Regions from separate parts of the Streptomyces sp. NBC_00873 genome, predicted to be linked through region 2. Evidence: predicted binding sites of a transcription regulator. Region 2 holds the regulator's gene; the other holds the start of a gene.
What was found. The regulator HspR, encoded in region 2, represses chaperone genes until heat shock. The targets are predictions, from matches to a motif close to TTGAGNNNNNNNNNCTCAA.
Positions count from the first base shown of each region.

Region 1: the regulator HspR is predicted to act here: its motif matches at 11,854-11,872, upstream of lon (endopeptidase La).

Region 1 is NZ_CP108803.1:3,224,856-3,240,463, forward strand. Features, by position in the region: gene OH809_RS14380 (styrene monooxygenase/indole monooxygenase family protein) at 1-676, opposite strand, end outside; gene OH809_RS14385 (GTP-binding protein) at 887-1,537, opposite strand; gene OH809_RS14390 (DUF742 domain-containing protein) at 1,518-1,931, opposite strand; gene OH809_RS14395 (roadblock/LC7 domain-containing protein) at 1,928-2,410, opposite strand; gene OH809_RS14400 (nitrate- and nitrite sensing domain-containing protein) at 2,407-5,301, opposite strand; gene OH809_RS14405 (hypothetical protein) at 5,668-6,453, shown strand; gene OH809_RS14410 (MarR family winged helix-turn-helix transcriptional regulator) at 6,566-7,063, opposite strand; gene OH809_RS14415 (lysozyme) at 7,290-8,141, shown strand; gene OH809_RS14420 (polysaccharide deacetylase family protein) at 8,400-9,080, shown strand; gene OH809_RS14425 (hypothetical protein) at 9,085-9,306, opposite strand; gene lon (endopeptidase La) at 9,411-11,831, opposite strand; partial or broken gene OH809_RS14435 (nucleotidyltransferase domain-containing protein) at 12,018-12,104, shown strand; gene OH809_RS14440 (hypothetical protein) at 12,128-12,427, shown strand; gene OH809_RS14445 (spermidine synthase) at 12,540-13,232, shown strand; gene OH809_RS14450 (response regulator transcription factor) at 13,468-14,205, shown strand; gene OH809_RS14455 (ATP-binding protein) at 14,202-15,278, shown strand; gene OH809_RS14460 (multifunctional oxoglutarate decarboxylase/oxoglutarate dehydrogenase thiamine pyrophosphate-binding subunit/dihydrolipoyllysine-residue succinyltransferase subunit) at 15,539-15,608, shown strand, end outside.
Region 2 is NZ_CP108803.1:4,899,067-4,914,674, forward strand. Features, by position in the region: gene OH809_RS22555 (sugar transferase) at 71-634, opposite strand; gene dnaK (molecular chaperone DnaK) at 967-2,820, shown strand; gene grpE (nucleotide exchange factor GrpE) at 2,817-3,467, shown strand; gene dnaJ (molecular chaperone DnaJ) at 3,561-4,748, shown strand; gene OH809_RS22575 (heat shock protein transcriptional repressor HspR) at 4,750-5,196, shown strand; gene OH809_RS22580 (hypothetical protein) at 5,380-5,715, opposite strand; gene OH809_RS22585 (hypothetical protein) at 5,712-6,119, opposite strand; gene OH809_RS22590 (hypothetical protein) at 6,103-6,432, shown strand; gene OH809_RS22595 (helix-turn-helix transcriptional regulator) at 6,474-7,538, opposite strand; gene OH809_RS22600 (hypothetical protein) at 7,666-7,932, shown strand; gene OH809_RS22605 ((2Fe-2S)-binding protein) at 7,929-8,249, shown strand; gene OH809_RS22610 (pyridoxamine 5'-phosphate oxidase family protein) at 8,405-8,827, opposite strand; gene clpB (ATP-dependent chaperone ClpB) at 9,054-11,651, shown strand; gene OH809_RS22620 (hypothetical protein) at 11,667-12,152, opposite strand; gene OH809_RS22625 (YbjN domain-containing protein) at 12,286-12,843, shown strand; partial or broken gene OH809_RS22630 (aminotransferase class I/II-fold pyridoxal phosphate-dependent enzyme) at 13,063-13,495, opposite strand; gene OH809_RS22635 (SWIM zinc finger family protein) at 13,655-14,968, opposite strand; gene OH809_RS22640 (DEAD/DEAH box helicase) at 14,965-15,608, opposite strand, start outside.

The DNA of each region.
Region 1 (15,608 bases), 1.7 Mb from region 2:
GCGGGCCGCCCGGGATGCCCTCCCAGAACAGGATGTCGGCGCGGCCGGACGTGGTCACGGTCGGCATCACGAAGAGCTCGCCGACACCGGGGACCAGGTTGCAGCGGACCGCGTCGAACTCAGGGTGCTCGGGGCGCGGGCCCATGCCGTGGACGTATGCGACGGCCAGGGCGCGCTGCGGGGCGTCGAACGGCGAACGGGACGCGTCCCGGCCGAACATGGAGACCAGTTCGCCCTTGCCCGCGGAGACCATCACCAGGTCGTAGGTGCGGGAGAAGTAGTCGAGGTCGGAGACGGCGGCACCGTGGATGACGAGCTGTCCGCCGCGCTGGGCGAACGTCTCCATCCAGCCGGCCATCTTCACGCGCTGGTCGACGGACTGGGCGAAGCCGTCCAGCTTGCCGACCCAGTCGACGGCGCGCGAGGAGTCGGGGGCGGCGACCGAGAGGCCGAGGCCCTCGATGCGCGGGGCCTGGGACTCCCAGAAGTTGATCTGGAGGTCTCGCTCGTGCTGCAGCGCGGTGTCGAACATGCACTGCGTCGACATGACCCGGCCGGACCGGACCTCGTCGGCGGTGCGGTTGGACATCAGGGTGACTTCGTACCCACTGGACTGCAGTCCGAGGGCGAGCTGGAGACCGGACTGGCCGGCTCCGACTATGAGTATCTTCCGCATCGCGGTTCTCCGTTACGTCTGCGTGGTACGTGCGCGAGGTGTGTCTAGGTCCTGTCCGGTCGATCTTCGTGGATCAGCCTGCGGCGTCCGGTGCGGTGCATCGCAAGGCGGAGGATCGTCCCCGTACTGGGCTTACTTGGGCGACTGAAGACAACGCGGCGAGGTGCCGTGCCGGACGTTGGGGGCCCACGAAGATCGGCCGGACAGGGCCTAGGCGGGGGTCGCGTCAAGAGCGTGACCCACGAGGGCCAGCAGCGACTCGACGGCGGTGATCCTGTTACGCGCGTCCATGATCACAACAGGCACGTCCGGAGGTACGGTCAGGGCCTCCCTGACGTCCTCCGCCTCGTAACCGGGCGTCCCCTCGAAGTGGTTGACGGCCACGATGTACGGCAGTCCGCAGCTCTCGAAGTAGTCGAGCGCGGGGAAGCAGTCGGAGAGCCGCCGGGTGTCGGCGAGCACCACCGCGCCGATCGCGCCGCGCACCAGGTCGTCCCACATGAACCAGAAGCGCTGCTGTCCGGGCGTGCCGAACACGTACAGCACGAGATCGTCGTCGAGCGTGAGACGGCCGAAGTCCATCGCCACGGTTGTGCTGACCTTGTCAGGCGTCGCGGTGAGGTCGTCGGTCTCCTCGCTGGCCTGGGTCATCAGCGCCTCGGTCTGCAGCGGGGTGATCTCGGAGACCGCTCCCACGAAGGTCGTCTTGCCGACCCCGAACCCGCCCGCGACCACTATCTTCGTGGCGATGGGGGCCCTGGTGTGATCCAACTGCCAGGCCTGGAGCGACTCCTCGGCCTGGTCCTCCGGTCCCGGCTGACGCGGGGCGGACAGGAGCGGATCAGAGACGACGGAGTCCATTCAGCACCCTTTCGAGCAGTGCGCGGTCGGGCTGGCCGGTGCCGTGACCGGTCCCGTACACACGGATCTTTCCCTGGTCGGCCAAGTCGCTGAGCAGCACTCGGACCACGCCGAGCGGCATCTTCAACAGGGCCGAGATCTCCGCGACCGTACGCATGCGGCGGCAGATTTCGACAATGGCCTGGAGCTCCGGCATCACCCGCGTGGCGAGGTTGCCGTTGGTGAGCTCGCGGCGCTCCTCGGGCGCTTCCAGCGCGGCCACGAACGTCTCGACGAGAAGGACGTGACCGAAGCGGGTGCGGCCGCCGGTGAGCGAGTACGGGCGGACCCGGGCGGGCCGTCGGTCGGCCCCGCGGACCGGGAGCCTGCGGGCGGGTTCAGCAGCGGGCGTCACTGGGCGCTCTCCATCGATTTGCGCAGTTCACTGCGGAGTTCGGGGGTGAGTACGTGTCCGGCACGGCCGACGAAGAGCGCCATGTGGTACGCGATGACGCTCATGTCGCAGTCGGGGGTGGCGTGCACGCCGAGCAGCGAACCGTCACTGATCGACATGACGAAGACGCTGCCCTCGTCCATGGCGACCATGGTCTGCTTGACGCCGCCGCCGTCCATCAGTTTCGCGGCGCCGATAGTGAGGGAGCCGATGCCGGAGACGATGGTCGCCAGGTCGGCGCTGGAGCCCCGGGGGCCGTCCTGCAGGCCGCCTGTCGCTGCGGCTGTCTGGCGGCCTGGGTCGGAGGAGAGCAGCATCAGTCCGTCGGACGAGACAACGGTGACCGAACGGACCCCTGGCACCTCCTCCACGAGATTGCTCAGCAACCAGTGAAGGTTCCGGGCCTCGGTGCTCAGGCCGATTGTGCTGGGCGCAGTCAACTGCGTGCCTCCTCGACTGTGTCCCCCGTCTCATCGGTTCGACCGCCGAAACGGTCTGCCAGCTCGGTGTGCTCGGTCTGTGGGGTGCCGGCACCGGTGGCGGCACCGTCGACGATCTCCGCCTCGACGTCGCGGCGGCCGTCCTTCGCCCCTTGGTGGAAACCGCCGAGGCGGCGGCGCAGCGCGTCCTTGTCCAGGCTGCCCTTGCGCTCGGCGGTGGGGGCGGCGGCGGGCCTGACGACCTTGGGGGTGCGCTTGGGAAGGCCCTTGTCGGTGATGCGCTCGGCCTGCGGCTCCGGCTGCCGGGGGCCGGGAAAGGCCTCGGCGGCGGGCGCCGGGGAAGGAGCCGGAGCGGTGAAGGGCTCCGGGGTCTCGTCCGCGGTGCGCTCGTGGCGGTCGGGGCCGATGGCGTACGGGTCGGGGGTCGCCGGGGTCTCGTGGGCCGGTGCGGCCGACGGGACCGGCTGAGCCGCGGGGACATCGCGGAGCTCCGGGAGCCGGACCTGCATCGTGGTCTCGGACTCGGACTCGGCGGGGGCGACCGGCTCGGGTTCCGCCGGAGCGGGCGCCGCCGGAGCGGGATCCTCCGCCGGAGCGGGATCCTCCGCCTGGGCCGGGTCCGCTGCCGACTCGCGGATCTTCTGCTCGGCGGCGGCGATCAGCGGGTCGCCGGGCAGCGCGAGCGTCCGGCCCGGCAGGGCATTGGAGTTGGCCTCGGCAACCGATCCGGGCAGGTTCAGCGCGGGCGCGCCCCCCGGCACGGTCACGGGCGGCGGCGTGGCGCCGGGCGGCGCCTTCGGCAGCAGCGCCTGCGGCAGCACGACGACCGCCGTCACCCCGCCGCCCTTCTGCTCGCGCAGCTGGACCCGCAGCCCGTGGCGCGCCGCGAGCAGCGACGTCACCTGGAGTCCGAGCCCCGCGCCGTCGGCGCTCCGCTCGCCCGCCTCGAACGAGGACGGGTCGGCCAGGCGGGCGTTGAGCTCACCCATCCGTACGGACGACATGCCGATGCCTTCGTCCTGCACGGAGAGCATCATCTCGCCGGTCTCCAGCAGCCAGCCGGAGAGCTCGACATGCGAGTCGGGCGGCGAGAAGGAGGTCGCGTTCTCCAGGAGTTCGGCGACCAGGTGGCTGAGGTCGTCGGCGGCGAAACCGGCGATCTGGGCGTGCGGCGGCAGGGACTGGATGGTGACCCGCTCGTACCGCTCGATCTCGCTGACGGCCGCACGCAACACGTCGACCAGCGGGATCGGGCCGGAGTGCCCGCGGCCGTGCTCGGCGCCCGCGAGGACCAGCATGTTCTCGCTGTGGCGCCGCATGACCGTGGCCATGTGGTCGAGCTTGAAGAGGGTAGTGAGCCGCTCCGGGTCCTGCTCGCGCTCCTCCAGGTTCTCGATGACGCCGAGCTGGCGCTCGACGAGGCCGAGGCTGCGCAGCGAGAGGTTGACGAAGGTGTGGTGGACCGTGTTCTTGAGCCGCTCCAGCTGGGCAGCCAGATCGGCGGTGCGGACCTGGAGTTCGGCGCACTGGAGCGTGAGGGCCTCGCGGCCGGCGATCAGTTCGCCGCGCTCGTTCTCCAGATCCTCGAACCGGCCGTTGAACTCGTGGAGCAGCCCGTGCAGCTTGCCGTGCAGGGCGTTGAGGGATCGGACGACCTGGGCGAACTCGTCGTTGCGGCCGGTGTAGCGGACCGGCTCGGCTGTGGCGGGCTCCGCGGCGAGGCGGGCGGCGCCGATCCGCAGGACGGCGAGCGGCTGGGTCAGCGTACGGGCCACGGCGGTGGAGACTCCGACGGCGATCAGCAGACAGCCGCCGAGAAGCGCGATGCGCAGTTCGAGCGCGGTGACGTCGTCGTCGCGCAGCTGCTCCAGGCGTCGCACCTGGGCGGTGCCGAGGGCGGACTCGACGCTGCGCATCCGGTCGACGCGGGCGGAGAGTGCCGCCTCGACCTTCTTCCGGTCGGCCTTCTGGTCGGAGTCCGACAGCTCGGGACGGTCGGTGAGTGCGGCGAGGTACTTCTCCGCGCGGTTGACCTCGGGCCCGGTGACGGTGGAGGAGAGCTTCTCGCGGGCGGTGCTGCCCGCGGCCTGGTCGAAGTCGGCGAGCGAGGAGAGCTCGCGGACCCTGGCCTGCTGGGCGGCGGCGCTCAGCTCGTCACGGTTGCGGGCGTCCTCGCTGCTGCCCTCGTCCTGGGTCTGGACGGGCAGCCCGGTGAACGGGTCGATCTGCGGGACCGTGGCCTCTTCGCGGGGCACGGAGAGCGCCGCGATCAGCAGCCCGCGGGTGGCGGAGGCCTGATCGGCGGCCCGGCCGAGGGCGAGGGGCGCACGGGTGGCCTCGGCGGCCCGCGGCGGGGTCTTCTCGGCGAGGTCGTCGGCGAGGTCGTGGAGCTTGGCGATGACCTCGGAGTACGCCTGGTGGGCGGTGAGTGCCGAGCCCTTGCCGGTGAGGGCGGTGCGGCGCAGGGAGGGGATCGTGGAGAGGTCGCGGCGCAGCGCGGCGGGAGCCGTGTCTCGGATCTCGTCGATCTGCTGGTCGACGCGGGCGCTGGGGCCGTCGTTCTTCGCGTCGGACTTCCCGTCCCGGCCGCCCGCGATATAGGCGGTGACTTCGTCGCGCTCGTCCGCGAGGGAGTGGGCGAGGGCCACCGCCTGCTGGTTCAGCTGGGCAAGGGTGACCAACCGCTGGGACTCGGTCAGTTCGGTGGAGGCGCCGAGGGCCGCGGGTGCGCCCGCGGCGATGACGGTGATGCCGACGACCGCGACGCCGGCGACCAGCCGGCTGCGTACGCGGACGGTGCGCCGGGTCGGCTCACTCCCACTCGGCGCCGGAGGTGTCGCCCCGGTACCGTTTCGCTCGCTGCCTTTGCCCCGCGGCCGCTTCTTCTGCACCGGTGCTCGCAATCTTGACTCGTCCGCCCTTGAAGCAGAGGTGACGCACGGTCATATGTGGAAGGACGCCCCGACCCCTGGTACGGCTTCTGACCATTCCAGTGCTTTTGAGAGGGGGGCGCGCATCAACCGCTCCGCCACCTGAACGAGTGAACATCACTCCGGAGTTGACGAACAAGTCTCCCCCCGGGCGCCGCAGCCCACACCTGAGCCATCGGCTGGAACTTCCGTCCGGGCTTTGGCAGGATGCCCGCCCGCACCCGGCGCGGAGCCACTCCTTCCGCCCAAGCCTCCCCACTGACCTGCTGGTACGGCCCAACGCCGCGATCGTGCAGGCCCCGTGAAGGCGTCGTGCAGACTGGCCGTATGCGCATCGAACTCGCCTCGGCCCCTGGTAGCCCCGAGCGCCCCAACGAGGACTGGGCAGCCACCGCACTTCCCGCTTCCGGCGGGGGTGGGACGTTGGTTCTGCTCGACGGAGTCACTCCGCCACGGGGGGACGACGGTTGTGTGCACTCCGTGCCCTGGTTCACCGCGCGGCTGGGCGGATCACTGGTCGAACTGTCGGGTTCGCGGCGGGATCTGACGCTCACCGAGATCCTCGCCAAGTCCATCCGGCGCACCGCCGACGCACATCGCACCCTGTGTGACCTTTCTCACGCACGCACTCCCCAGGCGACCGTCGTCGTGGTGCGCTGGGACGAGGAAGAGATCGAACACCTGGTGCTCTCCGATTCCGTACTACTGTTCGAGTCGCCGGACGGAACGGTGCGCACGCTGCTCGACGACCGGCTCGACCGGCTGCCGCCGGGCTCCCTGGCCACCGACGCGATCGCCGATACGCAGGTACGGAACAAGGAGGGCGGCTTCTTCACCGCCGCCGCCGACCCCGGGGTGGCGGTCCGCGCCGTGACCGGGCGGACGCCGCTCATCGATGTGCGGGCGGTGGCCGCGCTGACGGACGGGGCGAGCCGCTGGACGGAGATGTTCCACGAGGGCGACTGGGCGGCCTGCCTCGCGGTGCTCCACAAGGAGGGCACGCAGGGGCTGATCGACCGGGTCAGGGCCCTGGAGGACGCGGACACGGAGCGTGCGTATCTGCGGCGCAGCAAGACGCACGACGACGCGACGGCGGTCTACGTGGTGCTGTAGGTCACCCGGGTGCGGGGTTGGTCCGCGCCGGTGGCGTGGGCGGTTTCCACGGGGCGGGGGCCCGAGAGCACCCGGAGCTGCCTGGCCGGGCCGGGTTCGGGCCCGGCCGACGTCAGTCCTCGGCCCGCGCGTTCAAGTGGTGCAGCAGCCGTGCCAATTCCGCCACCTCGGTCCGGTCCCAGTCGGCGAGCTTGCTCACGTACCGGTCGCGGCGCGCGTCGCGGACGCTGCGGAAGCGCGCCAGCCCCTCGTCGGTGAGATGGACGAGGAAGGCCCGCCCGTCGGCCGGATCGGGCTCGCGCGCCACCAGTCCGAGCTCCTCCAGGGCGCGCAGCTGACGGCTCATGGTCGCCTTCCCGACGCCGAAGTACGCGGCGAGATCGGTGGCCCGCTGTTGCCCCACCGACTCCAGCCGTACGAGGAGTCCGTACGCCGCGGCCTCCAGCTCGGGATGGACCTCCCGCGCCATCTCACCGGAACTGGCCCGCGCGCGGCGCAGAAAGACAGCCAATTCCCGCTCCAGTGCCAGGAATTCGTGGTCCACACCACTTCCTCCGGTCGCGCCGGGTTCACTACCGCTTTCGCTCCCGTGCACGTCAACACCCCTCATGAGCTTTCCTGCCGCTGAAAGTTTCCTTCGCCGCTGGTCATCGCCGCAGCTCCGCCAGTATTTCGCAGGCGTAGACCAACGGCACTGCGCAGACCCTCTTCCGCCGCACGGGTCTACGTGCGTAGCGTCATTACTGACATGTCCACACCATGACATGCCACAGGGGTGCGCCGAGCCGCCCCCCTGGGTCTGCAGATCCCCCCACCAAGGCCTCGGAGGCACGCACATGCCCGTGCACAGATCCGGATCCGGAACGACCCGCCGCTCACGCCTGGCGGCGCTGGGAACCCTCCTCGCAGCACTTTCGCTCCTGCTCACCCTGCCCGGCGCGGCCACCGCGGCCGACTCCCCCACGGCCGCCGCCAAGAAGCCCGCGCGCGGGTCGGCCACGATGGGCATGGGCGTCATCGCCCATGACGGCCAGGGCGGCCTGCCGCGCGACACGCTTGTCGCCCAGACCGAAGGCGTGGACGTCAGCAGTCACCAGGGCAACGTCGACTGGGCGACTCTCTGGAACAGCGGCGTCCGGTGGGCCTACACCAAGGCCACCGAGGGCACGTACTACACGAATCCCTACTTCGCGCAGCAGTACAACGGCTCGTACAACGTCGGCATGATCCGCGGCGCGTACCACTTCGCCACCCCGGACACCACGAGCGGCGCCACCCAGGCCAACTACTTCGTGGACCACGGGGGCGGCTGGTCGAGGGACGGCAAGACACTGCCCGGCGTGCTCGACATCGAGTGGAACCCGTACGGCGCGCAGTGCTACGGCAAGACACAGGCCGGCATGGTCTCCTGGATCCGCGACTTCGTGAACACGTACAAGGCGCGCACCGGGCGTGACGCGGTCATCTACACCGCGACCAGCTGGTGGACGACCTGCACCGGGAACAACGCGGGCTTCGGCACCACCAACCCGCTGTGGGTGGCCCGTTACGACACCACGGTCGGCACGCTCCCGGCCGGCTGGGGCTACTACACGATCTGGCAGTACACGTCGTCCGGCCCGTACGTCGGCGACCACAACCACTTCAACGGCGCTCTCGACCGCGTACAGGCACTCGCCAACGGCTGAGCCTCCGCTCCCCGGAGCCCCGGTGACGCACCCCGCCACCGGGGCTCCCGCACGCCTCCACCGTCACCTCCGCCTCCGTCCACGCCGCTATGCACTCGATGTATACACCCCATGTATAGTCCCTGAACAGCGCACACCGTGTGCGCTGTTCAGCCGTGAGGGAGTGACGTGATCTTGCCCAGGAAGACGAAGCCGATCGGTACGGGGTTGACCGTCGCTCTCGTGACGGCCGTCACTCTCACACTGAGCGGCTGCTCGATGCAGACCACGGCCCCGGGCTCGGCGCGGGGGGACGCAGCCTCCGACGCCAAGGGCTCGTTCGGCCCTGTGGACTGCCGCAAGGCGAAGTGCATAGCGCTGACCTTCGACGCGGGGCCCGGCGAGGACACCCCGCACCTGCTGGACATCCTCAAGGAGAAGAAGGTGCACGCCACCTTCTTCCTGCTCGGCAGGAACCACGTGCTGAAGCACCCCGACACGGTGCGCCGCATCGAGGCGGAGGGCCACGAGGTGGCCAACCACACCTGGTCGCACGAGATCCTGACGGACCGGAAGCCCGCCGACATACGTTCCGAGCTGGAGAAGACGCAGGACGCGATAGCGAAGATCACCGGCAAGAAGCCGCGGCTGATGCGCCCGCCGCAGGGCCGTACCGACGACACGGTCTCCGGCATCAGCAAGGACCTGGGGCTCTCGCAGATCCTCTGGAGCGCCACCGCCAAGGACTACTCGACGACCGACTCCGCGCTGATCAAGAAGCGGATACTCGACCAGGCGAGCAAGGACGGCATCATCCTGCTGCACGACATCTACAAGGGGACCGTGCCCGCGGTGCCGGGCATCATCGACGCGCTGAAGGAGCGCGGCTACAGCCTGGTGACGGTCCCGCAGCTGATGGCCCCCGCCGAGCCGGTGCCGGGAACTGTCTACCGCCCCTGAGCCGTCACGACGCACAGCAGGGCCCCGGCACCGGTGCGCCGGTGTCCTCGAGCCCGGTGCCGTCCGGGTTCACCCGGCGGATCGCGAGCCGCCCCTCGTCCGCCCCCTCGCCGACCCGCCGCACCATGGAGTCCACGGGGACGGCGGTCCGGCCGGCGGACCGCGGCGCGCCGGTCTGCGGCAGCAGCGTGGCCTTTCCGCGCCCCGCCCGGACGCGGAACAGCACGTTCCCGTACCCGGACAAGCGGAACGGCCCGCACCGCCCTTTCGGGTGGTGCGGGCCGTCCGACCGGCCGCGCACGTCATGCCACGCCCGTCACGCCATGGCGCTCACGCCGCGGCCGGGATCCTCTCCTCCGCCCCGGCCGTGGCCGGGGCGAGGGCGATCTCCAGCACCTGGCGGACATCCGTCACCGGGTGGACCTCCAGCTTCTCCAGGACCTCGGCCGGGACGTCGTCCAGATCGGCCTCGTTCCGCTTGGGGATCACCACGGTGGTGATACCGGCCCGGTGGGCGGCCAGCAGCTTCTGCTTCAGCCCGCCGATCGGCAGTACCCGTCCCGTCAGCGACACCTCACCGGTCATCGCCACATCCGTACGGACCAGCCGTCCGGAGAGCAGCGAGGCCAGCGCCGTCGTCATCGTGATACCGGCACTCGGACCGTCCTTGGGCACCGCGCCCGCCGGGAAGTGGATGTGCGCTCCCCGGTCCTTGAGGTCGGCGACGGGCAGTTCCAGCTCGGCGCCGTGCGAGCGCAGGAAGCTCAGCGCGATCTGCGCGGACTCCTTCATGACGTCGCCGAGCTGACCGGTGAGGGTCAGGCCGGCCGCGCCGGTCTCCGGGTCGGCCAGCGACGCCTCGACGAACAGCACGTCACCACCGGCGCCGGTCACCGCGAGTCCGGTCGCCACGCCCGGCACCGCGGTGCGGCGCTCGGCCGGGTCCTGGGCGGACTCGGGGACGTGGTGCGGCCGTCCGACGAGACCCCGCAGGTCCTCGTCGGTGACGGTGAGCGGGAGTTCCCGGTCGCCCAGTTCGTGCTGGGCCGCGACCTTGCGGAGCAGCCGGGCGACGGCCCGCTCCAGGTTGCGTACGCCCGCCTCACGGGTGTACTCGCCGGCCAGCTTGCGCAGCGCCGACTCGTCGAGCGTCACCTCGCCCTTCTCCAGACCGGCCCGCTCCAGCTGGCGCGGGAGCAGGTGGTCGCGGGCGATGACGACCTTCTCGTCCTCGGTGTAGCCGTCGAGTCTGACCAGCTCCATGCGGTCGAGCAGCGCCTCCGGAATGGCTTCCAGGACATTGGCCGTGGCCAGGAAGACGACGTCGCTGAGGTCGAGTTCGACCTCCAGGTAGTGGTCACGGAAGGTGTGGTTCTGCGCCGGGTCGAGGACTTCGAGGAGCGCCGCGGCGGGGTCGCCGCGGAAGTCGGAGCCGACCTTGTCGATCTCGTCGAGCAGGACGACCGGGTTCATGGAACCGGCCTCCTTGATGGCGCGGACGATGCGTCCGGGGAGCGCGCCGACGTACGTACGCCGGTGGCCTCGGATCTCCGCCTCGTCCCGCACACCGCCGAGCGCGACACGGACGAACTTGCGGCCCATGGCGTGCGCGACGCTCTCACCGAGGGACGTCTTGCCGACGCCGGGCGGTCCGACGAGGGCCAGCACGGCACCGCCCCGACGCCCGCCCACGACCCCGAGGCCGCGTTCGGCACGGCGCTTGCGCACCGCGAGGTACTCGGTGATCCGCTCCTTCACGTCCTCCAGGCCCGCGTGCTCGGCGTCGAGGATCTCCTTGGCCGCGCGGATGTCGTACGCGTCCTCGGTCCGTTCGGTCCACGGCAGTTCGAGGACAGTGTCCAGCCAGGTTCGAATCCAGGAGCCCTCGGGGCTCTGGTCCGACGAGCGCTCCAGCTTGCCGACCTCCTTGAGCGCGGCCTCACGGACGTGCTCGGGAAGATCGGCGGACTCGACGCGCGCCCGGTAGTCGTCGGACTCGTCCTCCGCGTCGCCGCCCAGCTCGGACAGCTCCTTGCGTACGGCTTCCAACTGGCGCCGCAGCAGGAACTCGCGCTGCTGCTTGTCGACGCCCTCCTGGACGTCCTTGGCAATGGACTCGGCGACGTCCTGTTCGGCGAGGTGTTCGCCGAGCCACCGGATGGCGAGCTTCAGCCGGGCGACCGCGTCGGCGGTCTCCAGGAGCTGCACCTTCTGGGTGGTGGTGAGGAACGGTGAGTAACCCGAGTTGTCGGCGAGTGCGGAGATGTCGTCGATCTGCTGGACCCGGTCCACGACCTGCCAGGCGCCGCGCTTCTTCAGCCAGCTGGTGGCGAGGGCCTTGTACTCCTTGACCAGCTCGGCGGCGGCGCCGGGGAGCGGCTCGGGAGCCGAGACGTCCACGCGGGTCCCCTCGACCCAGAGCGCGGCCCCGGGTCCGGTGGTTCCGGCACCGATCCTCACGCGGTCACGGCCGCGGATGAGGGCGCCCGGGTCTCCGTCGGAGAGCCGGCCGACCTGCTCGACGGTGCCGAGTACACCGGTCCCGGTGTAGGTCCCGTCGATCCGCGGCACCAGCAGCACCTCGGGCTTGCCGCCACCCGGACGGGCGGCGGCCTGGGCAGCCTCGACGGCGGCCCGGACATCGGTGTCGGACAGGTCCAGAGGAACCACCATTCCGGGCAGCACGACCTCGTCATCGAGCGGCAGCACAGGCAAGGTGAGCGGAGTGACCGCATTGGACTCAGTAGCCATGATCTCCCCTTCGGCACTCAAGTTGAGCTATGCAGGCTCAATGCTCCTGAGCGACTTTATGTTCCCGGGGCCGTGTTCGCTCTCAGCGATCTTCTTCCACCCGCCCGTCACCTGCGAAAAACCACTCGGCAGCCGCGGCGCGCACCCGGCACAGTGCCCGCATGACCGACAACGGCCGGCGCGGGCGCCTACCTCTACGGCAGCATTCCGCGCGGCACGGCCATTCCCGGCGTCTCCGATCTGGACCTGCTGCTCGCCCTGCGCGCCGAACCCGACCCTCACCGTGTTCGCCAGCGGTGCCGGGGCATCCGGAGGCGTTCGGTGCGCCGGGGATGGTGCGCAACACGCTCGGGGCGACCGGGGTGGCGACCGGGTCGGCGGCGCTGATCGGTGCCCGGCAGAGCCGGCTACCGATGACGGTCCACGGCGGTGCCGTCCACCTGGCGGCGCCCCGCACCCTGGGCGGCGCGGCCGCCGTATGGGCCTGGCCGATCCAGCCGGGGCCGCAAGGGGCGGCGTGGGCGGTGGCAGTGGCGGCGTACGCGGCACGCGGGGCGCTCCTCGTGGTGCGCGGCGCACGGCCGGAGCCCGTGTGACCACGCCTTCGCCTCCCCGCGCCCCGTACGGATCCGGCAATTCGCTGGTCCCGGCCGCGCGGCCGGGCGAGGATGACAGGGACTCACCCACCCTCTACCGGAGACCGAGGACATGCCCACCGCCGACCGCCGCACCGCCCACAGCCCCGTCACGCTCGACCGCCGTGAAGGACCGTACGGGGAGGTCGTCCTGCGGGAGCGGGGTGACGACTTCGAAATCATCGCCAACGGCTGCTTCCTGATGGACACGGCGGACGGTCGCTCCGAGCGGCTGCTGATCGACGCGGCGCTTGCCGCGCTGCCCGCCGCGCGGCCGGACCCGGCGGTGCTGATCGGCGGTCTCGGGGTCGGCTTCTCCCTCTCCCATGCGACAGCCGAGCCGCGCTGGGGGCGGATCGCGGTCGTCGAGCGGGAGCAGGCGATCATCGACTGGCACCGGGGTGGCCCGCTGGCCCGGATCACCGGTGCCGCGCTCGCCGATCCGCGGACCGAGATCCTGGCGACAGATCTGGTTGCGCACCTCCGCACGACTACGGACCGTTACGACGCGCTGTGCCTGGACATCGACAACGGACCGGACTGGACCGTCACCGACGGCAACGGCAGCCTGTACTCGCCCGCCGGTCTCGCCGACTGCCGGGAGCGGCTGAATCCGGGCGGGGTACTCGCGGTCTGGTCCGCGCAGCCGTCCGCCCACTTCGAACAGGCCTTGCGGAATGCCGGATTCAGCGGGGTAAGGACGGAAGAGGTGCACGTTGCCCGAGGTGTGCCCGACGTGGTTCATCTCGCACTTCGGACCGCCTGAGGTCCCCCCACCGGGTATGCGCGGCCCCGGACGCCCGGGGGCCAAGCGCCACAAGGCAGACACTCCGCCCCCTCCTCGCACCCAACCCGTTCCCGTGCCGTTACACCCTGCGTAGCCGGGAGCCGTTCGGTGGCTTTACGCTGCTGAGCGGCAAACAGGATCACCCACGAAATTCACAAGCGAAGACCGTGCGTCCGGGGGAATGGCCCCCGCGAGAACGGGCAGGGGCGGGGCGATGGAACAGACACACACCACCCACAACGGTGTCGCGGCCACCCCGGGCGCGCAGCGCCGGGTGCTGGTGGTCGAGGACGACGCGACGATCGTCGATGCCATCTCCGCCCGACTGCGGGCCGAGGGCTTCCTGGTGCAGACCGCCCTCGACGGCCCCGCGGCCGTCGACGCGGCCGAGTCCTGGCAGCCCGACCTGATGGTGCTCGACATCATGCTGCCGGGCTTCGACGGCCTGGAGGTGTGCCGCCGGGTGCAGGCCACACGGCCGGTGCCCGTGCTGATGCTGACCGCCCGGGACGACGAGACCGACATGCTGGTCGGCCTCGGTGTCGGCGCGGACGACTACATGACCAAGCCGTTCTCGATGCGTGAGCTGGCCGCCCGGGTACATGTCCTGCTGCGCCGGGTGGAGCGTGCCGCACTGGCCGCGGTGACGCCGCGCAGCGGCATCCTGCGCCTCGGCGAGCTGGAGATCGACCACGCGCAGCGCCGGGTGCGGGTGCGTGCCGAGGACGTACACCTCACGCCGACCGAGTTCGATCTGCTGGTCTGCCTGGCCGGCACACCGCGCGCGGTGCTCTCCCGGGAGCAGTTGCTCGCGGAGGTCTGGGACTGGGCGGACGCCTCCGGCACCCGTACCGTCGACAGCCACATCAAGGCGCTGCGCCGGAAGATCGGTGCGGAGCGGATCCGCACCGTGCACGGTGTCGGTTACGCCTTGGAGACCCCGGCACCATGACCCGGCCCGGCTCCCGACTGCGTCCCTTCTCGGTCAAGGCCAAGCTGGGCACGCTCGTCGTGGTCTCGGTGTTCATCACGACCGGGCTTCTGATGGTGGCGGTGCGCACCAGGACCGAGCTGCGGTTCATCACCGTGTTCTCGGTGATCGCGACGCTGCTGATCACACAGTTCGTGGCGCACGGTCTGACGGCGCCGCTGGACGAGATGACGAAGGTCGCCCGGTCGATCTCGCACGGCGACTACACCAGACGGGTGAGGGGCGCCGACCGGCGTGACGAGCTCGGTGACCTGGCGCAGACGATCAATCTCATGGCGGACGATCTGGAGGCCGTGGACCGGCACCGCAAGGAGCTGGTGGCCAACGTCTCGCACGAGCTGCGTACGCCGATCGCGGCGCTGAGAGCGGTGCTGGAGAACGTCGTGGACGGGGTCTCCGCGGCCGACCCGGAGACGATGCGCACGGCGCTCAAACAGACGGAGCGGCTCGGCAGGCTGGTGGAGACGCTGCTGGACCTCTCCCGGCTGGACCACGGGGTGGTCTCCCTGAAGGCCCGCCGCTTCGAGGTGTGGCCGTATCTCTCGGGCGTGCTGAAGGAAGCGAACCTGGCCGCCTCGCACCGCCGGCTCTCCTCAGGATCCGGGAACCACAGCCGCAAGGACGTACATCTGCACCTGGACGTGTCGCCGCCCGAGCTGACCGCGCATGCGGACGCGGAGCGGCTCCACCAGGTGGTGGCCAATCTGATCGACAACGCTGTCAAGCATAGCCCGCCGCACGGCCGGGTCACGGTGCGGGCGCGGCGCGGCGCGCAGCCGGAGTCGCTGGACCTGGAGGTCCTGGACGAGGGTCCGGGCATCCCCGAGTCCGAGCGGCACCGGGTCTTCGAGCGTTTCAACCGGGGCGAGGTGCCGTCCCCGCACGGTCCGGGCAGCGACGGTGGTACGGGTCTGGGGCTCGCGATCGCCCGCTGGGCGGTGGATCTGCACGGCGGCCGCATCGGAGTGGCTGAATCAGCTCGCGGCTGCCGGATCCAAGTCACTCTTCCGGGGATCCCTCAACCACGCAGTTGACATAGGGTTCGAACCGGAAGGGCTCGTTCTACGTGTCGTCCCGCAAGAGGGATACGGTCCACGTAGCCGTAGCCACGGCCTCGCGTACCCGGACTGAAGCGGAACCAGGCTTATTTCCCGCCATTTCCTGCATCGAAACCCGCTCTTTGATGTGACTTGCACGACGAAGACCGGCCCGGTCTGCATGGAACGGTCAGGGAGGCGTAGCCTTGATTTCCGCTGTCCATCACCTTGTGAAGCGGAAGAGGGCGGTTGCCGCCGTGTCGTCTCAGTCCCCCAGTAACTCAAGCATCTCGACCGACCAAGCCAGCCCGGGCACGAGCCCGGCTG
Region 2 (15,608 bases):
CGGGCCTGCGAGGGTGGGATCCAGCACTTACTAAGCAGTAACTTAATCGGTCTGTGCTGACACTATCCACTTATTCCGCCGCGCTGTAGCCGCGCAGCCGGTGATCTGTGTCGCTCAGGTGCGCCTTCCCGTGGTGGGTGAGTCCGCGGAGGGTGGCGCGGACTGGGGCATATACGGCCTCCGCGAGGATCGCCAGGTCGAGTCCCAGCCAGTGGTGCTCGGCGTAGTGCTGGTCGAGCAGGGCGGGTTCGTCCCACGGCATTCCGGAGCGGGAGCGGACCTGGGCCAGGCCGGTGAGGCCGGGTCTCAGTTCCTGCCGCCAGTGTCGCGCACCGGCCTCGGCCGAGGCGCCAGCCCGCTCGTCGTCAGGGGTGAGCGGTTCCGGTCCGACGAGCGAGAGCTCTCCCCGTACGACGTGGGGCAGCCGGGACAGCACGTCGAGGCGCAGCCGGCGGGTGCCCAGGGAGCGCAGCGTGAAGGGGCGCCCGGCCAGTCCGATCCGGGTGGAGCGGGTCAGTACACAGCTGGGGCGTCGCTGTACGGCGAGGGTGAGGGCTCCGGCGGCGAGCAGGGGAGCGGTCAGGGCCAGCAGGGCCGAGCCGAGGGCGAGATCCAGAGTGCGCTTGGTCGTCATGTGTGCCCTCGGTCCGGTCCACGCGTGTGCCTGCATCCGCATCCGCATCCGCATCCACATGCGCATCCGCATCGTTCACACCTGCCTGGCTCGGACGGATCGAGTGCCTGTTTTATGCGGCTCTCGCCATTTTGTGACAGAACGATCCCACGCGATGATGATGGACCGGGTATGTGGCCCGCCGGGCGGGCCGGTGTCGTCCGATGGCGTGCAGGTGGCGCGGGATGCATGCACGATAGTTGAGTCGACCCGACTCACCTCTGTTGACTCTGAGGCGGGTGTCATGCATCCTTGAGTCAGATCCGCTCAAGTAGTCAGTTGGAGGAATTGAAATGGCACGTGCGGTCGGCATCGACCTGGGCACGACTAACTCCGTCGTCAGCGTTCTCGAAGGCGGCGAGCCCACCGTCATCACCAACGCCGAAGGCGCCAGGACCACGCCGTCCGTCGTCGCCTTCGCGAAGAACGGCGAGGTTCTGGTGGGCGAGGTCGCCAAGCGCCAGGCGGTGACCAACGTCGACAGGACCATCCGGTCGGTCAAGCGCCACATGGGCACCGACTGGAAGATCGACCTCGACGGCAAGAGCTTCAACCCGCAGCAGATGAGCGCCTTCATCCTGCAGAAGCTGAAGCGCGACGCCGAGGCGTACCTGGGCGAGAAGGTCACCGACGCGGTGATCACCGTTCCGGCGTACTTCAACGACTCCGAGCGTCAGGCGACGAAGGAGGCCGGCGAGATCGCGGGTCTGAACGTCCTGCGTATCGTCAACGAGCCGACTGCCGCCGCGCTGGCGTACGGGCTCGACAAGGACGACCAGACGATCCTCGTCTTCGACCTCGGTGGCGGCACCTTCGACGTGTCCCTCCTGGAGATCGGTGACGGCGTCGTCGAGGTGAAGGCCACCAACGGTGACAACCACCTCGGTGGTGACGACTGGGACCAGCGCGTCGTCGACTACCTGGTGAAGCAGTTCGCCAACGGTCACGGTGTGGACCTGTCCAAGGACAAGATGGCTCTCCAGCGTCTCCGCGAAGCTGCGGAGAAGGCGAAGATCGAGCTGTCCTCCTCGACGGAGACCACGATCAACCTGCCGTACATCACGGCGTCCGCCGAGGGCCCGCTGCACCTGGACGAGAAGCTCACGCGCGCCCAGTTCCAGCAGCTCACCGCGGACCTCCTGGACCGCTGCAAGACCCCGTTCCACAACGTCATCAAGGACGCGGGCATCCAGCTCTCCGAGATCGACCACGTCGTTCTCGTCGGTGGCTCGACCCGTATGCCGGCCGTCGCCGAGCTCGTCAAGGAGCTCACCGGTGGCCAGGAGGCCAACAAGGGCGTGAACCCGGACGAGGTCGTCGCCATCGGCGCCTCGCTCCAGGCCGGTGTCCTCAAGGGCGAGGTCAAGGACGTCCTGCTGCTCGATGTCACTCCGCTGTCTCTCGGTATCGAGACCAAGGGCGGCATCATGACGAAGCTCATCGAGCGCAACACGACGATCCCGACCAAGCGGTCCGAGATCTTCACGACGGCCGAGGACAACCAGCCGTCCGTCCAGATCCAGGTCTACCAGGGCGAGCGCGAGATCGCGGCGTACAACAAGAAGCTCGGCATGTTCGAGCTGACCGGTCTGCCGCCGGCCCCGCGTGGTGTCCCGCAGATCGAGGTCGCGTTCGACATCGACGCCAACGGCATCATGCACGTCGCCGCCAAGGACCTCGGCACCGGCAAGGAGCAGAAGATGACCGTCACCGGCGGCTCCTCGCTGCCGAAGGACGAGGTCAACCGGATGCGTGAGGAGGCCGAGCAGTACGCGGAGGAGGACCACCGCCGCCGCGAGGCCGCCGAGTCCCGCAACCAGGGCGAGCAGCTCGTCTACCAGACGGAGAAGTTCCTCAAGGACAACGAGGACAAGGTTCCCGGCGACGTGAAGACGGAGGTGGAGACCGCGCTCACCGAGCTGAAGGAGAAGCTCAAGGGCGAGGACACCGCCGAGATCCGTACCGCCACCGAGAAGGTCGCGGCCGTCTCCCAGAAGCTGGGCCAGGCGATGTACGCCAATGCGCAGGCCGAGGGTGGCCCGCAGGCCGACGGCCAGCCGGGCGCCGAGCAGGCCAGGGCCGATGACGACGTCGTCGACGCCGAGATCGTGGACGACGAGAAGGACGCCAAGGGCGGTGCGGCGTGACCGAGGAGACTCCGGGCTTCGAGGAGAAGCCCGACGTTCCCTCCGGCGCCACCCCTGACGACGCCGATCCGAAGGCTGCCTCCCCCTCCACGGAGGAGGGGGCGGCCCCGGCCGGGGACGTGAACCAGACCGCCGGTCTGACGGCACAGCTGGACCAGGCACGCAGTGCGCTCACCGAGCGCACCGGCGACCTCCAGCGGCTCCAGGCCGAGTACCAGAACTACCGCCGCCGCGTGGAGCGGGACCGGGTCACGGTCAAGGAGATCGCTGTTGCGGGTCTCCTGAGCGAGCTCCTGCCCGTGCTCGACGACGTCGGCCGCGCCAGGGAACACGGCGAGCTCGTGGGCGGGTTCAAGTCGGTGGCCGAATCGCTGGAGACGGTCGTCGCCAAGCTGGGCCTGCAGCAGTTCGGCAAGGAGGGCGAGCCCTTCGACCCGACGATCCACGAAGCCCTGATGCACTCGTACGCGCCGGACGTCACCGAGACGACCTGCGTGGCGATCCTGCAGCCGGGGTATCGGATCGGCGAGCGCACCATCCGCCCCGCGCGGGTGGCAGTGGCCGAGCCGCAGCCGGGCGCGAGCCCCGCGGCGGCAAAGGAAGAGAAGACAGACGACGAGGAGAGCGGTGGCACCGAGGAGGTCTGACATTTCGTCCGACCACCGCGGGACCCACCGCCCGGTTCGGCGACCGGCCTGCGGGCCGGTCGCCCGGCCGATCGTCCGGAAGGAGGGACGTCGATGAGCACGAAGGACTTCGTCGAGAAGGACTACTACAAGGTCCTCGGCGTCCCCAAGGACGCCACCGAAGCCGAGATCAAGAAGTCGTACCGGAAGCTCGCCCGCGAGTTCCACCCGGACGCGAACAAGGGCGACAACAAGGCGGAGGAGCGCTTCAAGGAGATCTCCGAGGCCAATGACATCCTCGGCGACGCCAAGAAGCGCAAGGAGTACGACGAGGCACGCGCCCTCTTCGGCAACGGCGGCTTCCGGGCCGGTCCCGGCGGCGCGGGAGGCAACTTCAACTTCGACCTGGGCGACCTCTTCGGAGGCACGCAGGGCGGAGGTCCCGGCGGCCCCGGCGGATTCGGCGGCGGCGGCGGTCTGGGCGATGTCTTCGGCGGGCTGTTCAACCGGGGCGGCGGTACGGGGACACGCGTGCAGCCGCGCCGCGGGCAGGACATCGAGTCCGAGGTGACGCTCAGCTTCACCGAGGCGGTCGACGGGGCCACGGTCCCGCTGCGGATGTCCAGCCAGGCGCCCTGCAAGGCGTGTTCGGGCACCGGCGACAAGAACGGCACCCCGAGGGTCTGCCCGACCTGTGTCGGCACCGGACAGGTGTCGCGCGGCAGCGGCGGCGGCTTCTCGCTCACCGATCCCTGCGTGGAGTGCAAGGGCCGGGGCCTCATCGCCCAGGACCCGTGCGATGTCTGCAAGGGCAGCGGGCGGGCCCGTTCGTCGCGCACCATGCAGGTCAGGATCCCGGCGGGCGTCTCCGACAACCAGCGGATCCGGCTGCGCGGCAAGGGCGCCCCGGGCGAGCGCGGCGGACCGGCCGGCGACCTGTACGTCGTCGTCCATGTCGACGCCCACCCCGTCTTCGGCCGCAAGGGCGACAACCTCACGGTCACCGTGCCCGTCACCTTCGTGGAGGCGGCGCTCGGCGGCGAAGTGAAGGTTCCGACGCTCGGCGGACCGCCCGTCACCCTGAAACTTCCGGCCGGCACCCCCAATGGGCGTACGATGCGCGCCCGCGGCAAGGGCGCCGTACGCAAGGACGGCACCCGGGGCGACCTCCTGGTCACCGTCGAGGTGGCGGTCCCCACGGGCCTCACCTCCGACGCCCAGGACGCGCTGGAGGCCTACCGGAAGGCGACCGCGGGGGAGGACCCGCGGGCGGAGCTGTTCCAGGCTGCGAAGGGAGCTTGAGGTGGACGGCCGACGACGTAATCCGTACGAACTGACCGATGACTCACCGGTGTACGTGATCTCGATCGCGGCCCAGCTCTCGGGCCTGCATCCGCAGACACTGCGCCAGTACGACCGCCTCGGTCTGGTCTCCCCGGACCGCACGGCCGGCCGCGGCCGGCGCTACTCGGCCCGCGACATCGAGCTGCTGCGCACGGTGCAGCAGCTGTCGCAGGACGAGGGCATCAACCTGGCGGGCATCAAGCGCATCATCGAACTGGAGAACCAGGTCGCCGCGCTCCAGCAGCGCGTCGCCGAACTCTCCGCGGCGGTGGACGGCGCTGCGGCGGCGATGCAGCAGCGCGAGGCGCAGGTGCGCGCGTCGTACCGGCGCGATCTGGTGCCGTACACGGATGTGCAGCAGGCGAGCGCGCTGGTGGTGTGGCGGCCGAAGAGGCCCAAGGAATAGGCGCGGATGCGCATGACGGAGGGCCGCCACCCGGGAACGGGTGGCGGCCCTCCGTGGTGTGCACGGGTCATTTCCCCGCGGATTGCCAGAGCGAGAGAGCCAGCGCCGAGAGCGGACCGGGCAGGTCCGGTGTGCCGGTGCGGCACAGGGCGAGGCTGTCGGTGCCCGCGGTGTGATGCAGCATCACACGATCCGGTCGGTCACCTGGAGGCACTCGACCGCCATGTCGGTGACCATCTCGATGCGGTAGAGCTCGGCGCGAGGCTGGCTCGACGAGGGATCCGTGTAGGTGCTCATGCCGCCGACGAAGTACGAGCCGTCGGGCCCGGTCATCAGCGGCTGCACGGTCGGCAGCACACTGCTCCCGGACGACTTGGTGTTGACCAGGAAACCGATGTGCCAGTTGCCCCTGAGGGCCGCCAGCTTGCTGGAGGTCCACTCGAAGTACCAGTACGCGCCGCCCTGGGTGCCGGAATGGATCCTGATCGTCCCCGCGGAGATGTCGAAGACGCCGCTCACATGGCCGTACGCCCCTCCGCTGCGGTCGAACAGGGCCGTGAGCTCGATCTTGTTGCCCCTGCCATGGCGGTGTTGACCCAGGATTCGACCAGGAAGACCTTGCCCGGCACCACGAACCGCGAGCGCGGCGTCCAGGAGGCGCTCAGCCCGGCCGCCTTCGGCATCAGCGCCATCTCGAAGGGCGCGCCGTCACGGATCCAGTCGTAGTCGCCGATCCACGGCGCCGTCTCGGGCTGCCCGTAGCTGGCGTTGACGCCGCCGTGCAGGGAGGCGTAGAGGACGGTCGGCGAGCCGTTCCACAGCCTGCGCGAGCCGGTGCAGCGCGGCTCCGCCGCCGGGGTGGTGGCCGAGCATCCGCTCCAGCCTGGACAGCGGGATGACGGCTTCGTGCTCGCCCGCCTCACCGATCAGCGCGAGCGTGCCGCCGCGGCGGGCCTGGACGATGCCGCCCTGGGCGAGGGCGGGGACCGGGATCTGCGGGATGTTGAAGCCGAAGCCGGCTTGCCGACCGAGGAACCGGCCGATTCCGCCCCCGTCTTGACCCGATTGAGAGCGGGAGCGGCCTGTGCGGCCGCCCCCTTCACGCCCTCCACGGCACGGGAGGTGCTCTGGGAGGGCGAGCTCCGCGTCCCGTACGGCACCGAGGTCACCCTCCTCGAAGGCCCCGCGAAGGGGTTTGCCGTCACCGAGGCGATCACCGGCCTGCCGCGCGGCTGAGTGGGGCGGGAAGGCAGGGCCCGGGAGGCCCGGCGTGTCCTTCAGGCGTCCTGGTCGGGCGTCCCGGAAGACGTCATGCCCAGATCCTGGGTTCCGCCGTCCGGGGTGTCCAGTATCCCGGACTGAGCTATCAGGTATCCGAGTTGGGCGCGGCTGTTGCTGCCGAGGGTGGAGGAGAGCTTGGCGACATGCGCACGGCAGGTGCGGACATTCATGCCGAGGCGGCGGGCTATGGCCTCGTCGACGTACCCCTCGACCAACAGCGTGGCTATGGCGCGCTGGACGCCGGTGATGCCGTCGCGTGCCGGGTCGTACGGGGCCGCTTCGTTCAACGGAACCGCCCGGCGCCAGAATTGCTCGAACACCTTCGTCAGGTACGCGACCAGCCCGGGGTGCCGCAGTTCGAGGGCGATAGGGGGGGTGTCCCGGACCGGGATGAAGGCGACGGTGTCGTCGCAGATGATGAGACGCTCGATGAGCTCTTCGAGCGTACGGATCTCCATTCTGGCGCCGGCCATCAGTTCCACGTAGGCGAAAGTGCGTTGGCTGTGCCTGACCGTGTGCTGGTAGAGGGTGCGGACGCTGATACCGGAATCTATTAGAGGCTTGCTGCGGGTCAGGGCTTCGCTGAGGACTTCCTCGCTGCGTCCGCCTCCGGGCTGGATGGTCAGTACCTCGGTCCGGCTCTCGGCGATGGCCAGGTCGAGCGCCGCGTTGATCCGGTCGATGCCTTCCAGCACCGTGATCGCATGCGTGGGTGCCGGACTCTGGGCACTGATGGCCATGAACGGTTCAAAGGCGTCAGTCAGTTCCACGGACGTCCGTCTGCGGTCCTGGATCTCACGTTCCAGCGGGTGGAGCCGCTGCGCCAGGGCGGCGGAGGGCGGAACCGGGCGGAGCCACGAGGCGTCGTCCGGGTCGGGAAGCAGGAGCCCGAACTCGATGAGGCAGGGTGCGGGTCCCATCTCGGCGCGAGCGATGCGTCCGACGCTCAGTGCGCTGGCGTACAGCCGTGCCCCCTCCGTGCACAGGTCCGTGACCGCGTGAGTATGTGTCGGTTTGGTGCTGTTTGTAGGCAAATCTCCACCCCCCAGGGTCCTGAACATGCAGGAACATGATGCATCGCTCCTGTGGCATTGACGTGCCTGAATGAGCCATCGTCTTGTTGGGCGGGGGAGAGGAATCCATCAAGTGAGGACGAAGCCGACTATGTACAAGCGAATGCTTCGCTCAGTGCTTGTCACTGTGTTTGGCGCTGCTGCGCTGCTGCTCGTGGCGAATGTCTCTCCCCCGGACGTCGGATGGGGCAGTGTGCAGGCAGACGCTGTCGTCGACCTCCGCCAAGCCGATGTCGGTTGGGGCAGTGTGCAAGCAGGCGCTGTCACCGACCTCCGCCAAGCCGATGTCGGCTGGGGCATTGTGCAGACAGGCGCCGTCACCGACCTCCACCCGGCCGATGTCGGCTGGGGCAGCTCTCCGCTGAATCTGGCGGAGGCGTGACCATCCCGCCGGACGACCGGGTCTTCCGGCGGGAGATGGCCTCGGCCTATCGCTCAGGGTGGCACTTCATCGATCTGCTCACGGCACTCCCCCGCCATGGCGATTCGTTGATGGTCACTTTGCTCGGAGAGCCTGTCGTCGTCGTCCTCGAGGACGACGACGAGGTCCGCGCCTACCGGTGTCTCCGTCGCCCCCGCGGGGCGCCGCAGCCCGTCCGGTGTGCGATCCGGTACGGAATGATCTTCGTCAATCTTGATCAGCGTGACCACCAGCTGATCGAACCAGAAACCATCTCCGCCACCCCCCGCAGTGCCTGAGCGATCCCCCGTCGTTCCATGTCGCTCGGACACTCCCCCACACAGCGGCGCCATCGTGACCTGAACACGGTGGCGCCGCTGTGCTGCCCGGGGGCGGATGGTGGGGTACTGCCGGGGCTCACGGTCTCCCCCGCGACAGGGAGTGGGGGAGGCCGTCAGGCCGTGCGGACCGGCGCGCCCCGGCCCAGCGCCCGTTCGAGGGCGATCTCGATGACGACCCGGTTCGGGTTGGGTGCCGGCGTGCGCCCGTAGCGTTCCGCGTAGCGGAGTACCGCGTCGTCGACCACGTCCTGCTCCGTACGGATCGTCGCGCGGCCCTCCAGCGTCGCCCAGCGACCCCGGTCCACCTGGCAGACCGCCACCCGTGCCCCGTCCGGACCGGCGGCCAGGACGTTGGCGACCTTTCTGCTGCTCTTGTTGGTGATGATGCGGGCGAGTCCGGCCTCGGGGTCGTACGTCACGCCGACCGGCACCACGTGCGGGCTGCCGTCGGGGCGGGGCGTGGTCAGGGTGCACACGTGGTACTCGCGCCAGAAGGTGAGGTACTCGGGGCTGGGGTTGCGTACGTCTACGGCCATGGGGAAAGGGTAGGCATCCGCGGGCCCGTGCCCCGATGCGGTGCGGTGGCGGAGGAGCGGTCCGGCCGGTTCACTCGGTCGGGAGCCCTGTTCCGCTCCGGGTTCCGGGCGTGGGCCGTGTGGCGTGGAACCGATCACACCTTGAGTGGAATAGACTCAACTTTGTGGACGTTGATCTGGTCATAGTTGTGGACAGGCCAGTCACCGCAAGGAGGAGAGAGCGCACGTGGACGCCGAGCTGACCAACAGGAGCCGGGACGCCATCAACGCGGCAACCAGCAGGGCCGTGAAGGACGGACACCCCGATCTGACCCCTGGGCATCTGCTCCTCGCCCTGCTCCAGGGCGAGGACAACGAGAACATCATCGACCTGCTGGCCGCCGTCGAGGCCGACCAGGCCGCCGTGCGCAGCGAGACCGAGCAGCTGCTCGCGTCGCTGCCCAGCGTCACCGGGTCGACCGTCGCCCCGCCGCAGCCCAACCGTGAGCTGCTCGCCGTCATCTCCGACGCCGCGCAGCGCGCGAAGGAGCTCGGCGACGACTACCTTTCCACCGAACACCTGCTGATCGGCATCGCGGCCGAGGGCGGCCGTGTTGGTGAGATCCTCACCAGGCAGGGCGCCGGCACGAAGAAGCTGCTGGACGCATTCGAGAAGAGCAGGGGAGGGCGCCGGGTGAGCACACCCGACCCGGAGGGTCAGTACAAGGCCCTGGAGAAGTTCGGCACCGACTTCACGGCGGCCGCGCGCGAGGGCAAGCTCGACCCCGTCATCGGGCGTGACCACGAGATCCGGCGCGTCGTGCAGGTCCTGTCGCGGCGTACGAAGAACAACCCCGTACTCATCGGCGAGCCCGGCGTCGGCAAGACGGCCGTCGTCGAAGGGCTTGCCCAGCGCATCGTCAAGGGCGATGTGCCGGAGAGTCTGCGGAACAAGCGGCTCGTCTCGCTGGACCTGGGAGCCATGGTCGCGGGCGCCAAGTACCGCGGCGAGTTCGAGGAGCGCCTGAAGACCGTCCTCTCCGAGATCAAGGAGAGCGACGGCCAGATCATCACGTTCATCGACGAGCTCCACACCGTCGTGGGCGCGGGCGCCGGCGGGGACTCCGCCATGGACGCGGGCAACATGCTCAAGCCGATGCTGGCCCGTGGCGAGCTGCGGATGGTCGGCGCGACGACGCTCGACGAGTACCGCGAGCGCATTGAGAAGGACGCCGCGCTGGAGCGCCGCTTCCAGCAGGTCCTGGTCGCCGAGCCGTCCGTGGAAGACACCATCGCGATCCTCCGCGGCCTCAAGGGCCGTTACGAGGCGCACCACAAGGTGCAGATCGCGGACTCCGCGCTGGTCGCCGCCGCGACCCTGTCCGACCGCTACATCACCTCCCGCTTCCTCCCCGACAAGGCGATCGACCTGGTCGACGAGGCGGCGTCCCGGCTGCGCATGGAGATCGACTCCTCACCCGTCGAGATCGACGAACTGCAGCGCGCCGTCGACCGCCTCCGGATGGAGGAGCTGGCGCTGAAGAACGAGACCGATGCCGCTTCCGTCCAGCGTCTGGAGAAGCTCCGCCGCGACCTCGCCGACAAGGAGGAGGAGCTGCGCGGCCTCACCGCCCGCTGGGAGAAGGAGAAGCAGAGCCTCAACCGCGTCGGTGAGCTGAAGGAGCGCCTCGACGACCTGCGCGGACAGGCCGAGCGCGCCCAGCGCGACGGCGACTTCGACACCGCCTCCAAGCTGCTGTACGGGGAGATCCCGAGCCTCGAGCGGGAGCTCGCGGAGGCCGACGAGGCCGAGCAGGAGGCCGCCAAGGACACGATGGTCAAGGACGAGGTCGGCCCGGACGACATCGCCGATGTCGTCGGCGCCTGGACCGGCATCCCGGCCGGCCGGCTCCTGGAGGGCGAGACGCAGAAGCTGCTGCGCATGGAGGAGGAGCTGGGCAGGCGGCTGATCGGCCAGACCGAGGCCGTGCAGGCGGTGTCGGACGCGGTACGCCGCACCAGGGCCGGTATCGCCGACCCGGACCGGCCCACCGGATCGTTCCTCTTCCTCGGCCCGACCGGTGTCGGCAAGACCGAACTGGCGAAGGCGCTCGCCGACTTCCTGTTCGACGACGAGCGGGCCATGGTCCGCATCGACATGAGCGAGTACAGCGAGAAGCACAACGTCGCCCGGCTGGTCGGTGCCCCGCCCGGCTATGTGGGGTACGAGGAGGGCGGCCAGCTCACGGAGGCGGTCCGCCGCCGCCCGTACAGCGTCATCCTGCTGGACGAGGTGGAGAAGGCCCACCCCGAGGTCTTCGACATCCTGCTCCAGGTGCTCGATGACGGCCGGCTCACCGACGGCCAGGGCCGGACGGTGGACTTCCGCAACACCATCCTGGTCCTGACGTCGAACCTGGGCAGCCAGTTCCTGGTCGATCCGTTGATGAAGCCGGAGGAGAAGAAGGAGCGGGTCCTGGAGCTCGTACGCGCCTCGTTCAAGCCGGAGTTCCTCAACCGGCTCGACGACCTGGTGGTCTTCTCCGCCCTCTCCGGCGAGGAGCTCGCGCACATCGCCGCGCTCCAGATCGGCCGGCTCGCCGAGCGGCTGGCCGACCGGCGGCTCACTCTTGACGTCACCCCGGCCGCCCTGGCCTGGCTGGCGAAGGAGGGCAACGACCCGGCGTACGGGGCGCGGCCGCTGCGTCGCCTCATCCAGACCGCGATCGGTGACCGGCTCGCGAAGGAGATCCTCGCGGGCGAGGTCACGGACGGGGACACCGTGCGGGTGGACACGTTCGGGGACGGCGAGGAGAGCGGTCTGATCGTGGGTTCCGCGCGGTAACGCACCGGGTGGTTCTCAGACGTCGAAAGGCATGAAGTGTACGAGGGCGGTGCCGCCGCCCTCGTACACGACTGTCACATCGGCCGCGACCGCCCGGCTCGGCCTCGGGTCGCCGAACTGGATGTCCGCGCAGGCGTCGACCTTGTCGGCGCAGAACTCCGGGTCGAGCTCGGTGCCGGGGAACTCCGATTCCAGCCAGGCGTCCAGCTCCTTACGGGTGATCCGGAAACGGACGTCGTACGTCGTGTCCAGCCAGTCGCGCCTCACGCACTGCCGGTCGCGCGCTCCGGCCGGCAACGGGACACCGGTGAATTCCGTCGCCTCGTCGCAGGGGACCTTCGACGCGCTGTCGAGGGGATCGTTGCTCGTCAGGAAGCCGATGACGGACCACCCGATCCAGGCGACGACGAGCACGGGCAGTGCCAGGAGCACCAACACGGGCAGTGCCGGAAGCGCCAAGGGGGAGCGCAGACGGGCGGCCCTGCTGCGTGTTCCGTCCATGACATCCCCTCCCGGGTCCCCTCCCCGACAGGCGGGATCATGTCAGCCGATAGCTGATCGGACCAGTCCGGGGTTGCCATTCCCCGCCCGCGATGGGAGAGGATGGCGCCAACCGTACGAAGGGAAATTCACGGTGAGCATCGACCCGTCCTCGATTCCGAATTTCGGGGGCCAGCCCGAACCGCAGGCGGCAGGACCGGAGGGCCCCGTCGTCCCTGACCAGGACCTCGTCAAGCAGCTTCTCGACCAGATGGAGCTGAAGTACGTCGTCGACGACGAGGGTGACCTCGCGGCGCCGTGGGAGGACTTCCGCACGTACTTCATGTTCCGTGGTGAGGACGAGCAGCAGGTCTTCTCGGTCCGTACGTTCTACGACCGCCCGCACGCCGCGGACCAGCGCCCGGTTCTCCTCGACGCGATCGACGACTGGAACCGCCGCACCCTGTGGCCCAAGGTCTACACCCACACCCACGAGACCGAGGAGGGCACCGAGGACACCGAGACCTCGGTCCGTCTGATCGGTGAGGCGCAGATGCTCATCGGTACGGGCGTCAGCCTGGAGCACTTCGTCTCGTCGACGGTCAGCTGGGTGCGGGCCTCGATCGAGTTCGACAAGTGGCTGCGGGAGCGTCTGGGCCTGGAGCCGGCCGACAAGGAGTCGGGCGACGGCTCGGACGCGCCGAGCGCCTGAGCGCACAGCCGCTCACAGCGCCTACGGGACGGCGTCAGCGAATACGTCCCGTAGGCGAACGACAGCCCGGCCGGGGCGACGGTCAACACGACCGCCGTCCTCGGCCGGGTTTTTGTCAGGGCGTGCGCCGGCGGCAGCGCGAACGCGGGCAGCAGGAAGCGCGGCTCGGACCCGAAGAGGCCAGAGCCGGACGGGCGGCGCCGGACAGGCCGTTGAGCAGAGCCCCTTGAGCCGAGCGACGGCCTTGCGAAGCACGTCCTCCCGCTTGCAGAAGGCGAAGCGGATCTTGCTGCGGCCGGCCTTCTGATGGTCGTAGAACACCGGTTTGGGGATGGCGACGACCCCGCACCGCTCGGGCAGCGCGCGGCAGAACGCGAATCCGTCGGTCTCGCCGCCGAGCGGACGGATGTCGGTGGTGACGAAGTACGTCCCGGCGGGCCGGTAGACCTCGAATCCGGCCTCGGCCAGCGCGGCGCTCAGCAGGTCCCGCTTGGCCTGCAGATTCCGCGCGCAGCCCGTCGAAGTAGCTGTCGGGCAGGCGCAGCGCCTCGGCGACCGCGTACGGGAACGGGCCCGTGGAGACGTAGGTCAGGAACTGCTTCGCCGAGCGGACCGCCGCCACCAGCTCCGGGGCCGCGGTCACCCGGGCCACGCCTTGTTCACACACTCATTCGCGTGCGGCGCACCGGGCCCACCGGAGTCAGCCGTCGCCGGTCGGGGCGCCGACCGAGAAGTCCGCGCACCTCCGCCGCGCGACCGAACGCACCGTGCGGCCGGGACGGAACCGGTGGATCGCCGGGGCACCCGAGTGTCATCCTTCGAGGAGAGCGGTCAGGACGACGGCGGGGTCGGCGTCCGGTGGCCCCGCCGGCCACCAGGTGCCTCGGTCCTTGGCGTACGGGTACCACAGTCCGTCCCGGCCCAGTCGCAGTTGGGCATCGCGGCCCTCGACGGTCCAGCGGTTGCGCCAGGAGCGGAGCCGGGGTGGTGCGCCGTCGGCCCAGTCCGCCCGCAGCGCCTCGCGGTCGCGTTCCATGCGTGCGGTGGGTGGGTTCCAGGAGCTCTCCAGCACGTCCAGGGATGCCGCGCCGCCGTGCCGCCACGCGCGGGTGGCGGCGGCGAGTTCGCGGGAGGTGCGGCCGCAGTTCGCGGCGATCCGGGCGAAGACCTCCAGGGTGGGGTGAGCGGCGGCGAAGCGGACGGCGTCCTGCCATTCGGTGAGCGGGACGGGTGGGGCCGTGTCGGCGTGCTGTGCGCCGAGAGCTCCGGTGAGCAGGTGGTGGGCACGCATCGCGGCGTCGGCGGCGAGCAGTTCGAGCGCGGCCGGGTCCACGCCGGGCTCCGGGACGGCCGAGTCCACCAGCGCGGGGCCGCGGCCGGGCCGTTCGGGCGGCGGCGGCGGGGCGGGCAGGGACGGCAGTTCGGTGCGTGAGGCGAAGGCGGGCCCGGCGGGATCGCCGGTCCGGGCCGGGGACGCGTCCGGACCCGCGCCCGCGGTTGCCGCGTACACCGCGGCTTCGTCGGAGGCGCGGGCGGTGTTGCGGCGGCCGAGCTCGTCCATCAGCTCCCGCTCGCCGCGCCCCCGCAGGAGCAGCAGCACGAAGGGGTCGCGGTCCAGGAGCCGGGCGACCTGGTAGCAGAGGGCGGCGGCGTGTTTGCAGGGGTAGCCCCAGTCGGGGCAGCTGCACTCGGGGTCGAGGTCCCGGGGACCGGGCAGCAGCGGGACGCCGGCGGCTGCGGCGTCGTCGGCGAGCCCTGCGGGCATCTCGCCGTCGAGCAGCGCGGCGATGTTGGCGGCCCGCTCGGCGATCATGTCGAGCAGCTGGTCCCACTGCTGGTCCGTCAGCTGTTCGACCCGGACCGTGGAGCGGTACGGGGTGCGGCGGCTGCCCTGCACCGGGGCGGCGGCCGAGCCGGGGGCGACAGTGACCTGGCCGACCGCGCCGCCGCGCGCGTAGGTCCGGCCGCGCTGCAGCCGGCCGGAGTCCAGGGAGGACTCCTCCAGGGCGCGCAGCCATTCGCGGCCCCACCAGGATGCAGCGAAGGGTGCGCGACTGCCCTTTGCCGGAGGGAGCGCCTCGAAGGTGCGCGCGGCTTCCTTGTGAGCCGGGATGCGCCTGCTCATTGGCCCGTCCTTCGCAGCGTGACCAGCTCGGCCAGTTCGCTGTCGCTCAGCTCGCTGAACGCCGCCTCGCCCGAACCCAGCACCGAGTCGGCCAGCTCACGTTTCTGCCGGAGCATCTCGGCGATCCGGTCCTCCACGGTCCCCTCGGCGATCAGCCTGTGCACCTGTACCGGCTGGGTCTGTCCGATCCGGTAGGCGCGGTCGGTGGCCTGATCCTCCACGGCCGGGTTCCACCAGCGGTCGTAGTGGATGACGTGTCCGGCCCGGGTCAGGTTCAGACCGGTCCCGGCGGCTTTGAGGGACAGCAGGAACACCTTCTTCTCGCCGGCTTGGAAGGCACCGACCATCTCCTCGCGGCGTTTGACCGTGGTGCCTCCGTGCAGGAACAGAGTGTCCACTCCGCGGTCGGCCAAGTGGCGCTCGATAAGCCTGCCCATGGCCACGTACTGGGTGAAGACCAGGGCCGATCCCTCCTCTGCCAGGACGGTGTCCAGGAGTTCATCCAGCAGCTCCAGCTTCCCCGAGCGGCCCGGGAGCTTCGCGCTCGCAGGCTCCTTCAGGAACTGCGCGGGGTGGTTGCAGACCTGCTTCAGGCCGGTGAGCAGCTTCATCACCAGGCCGCGTCGGGCGATGCCCTGCT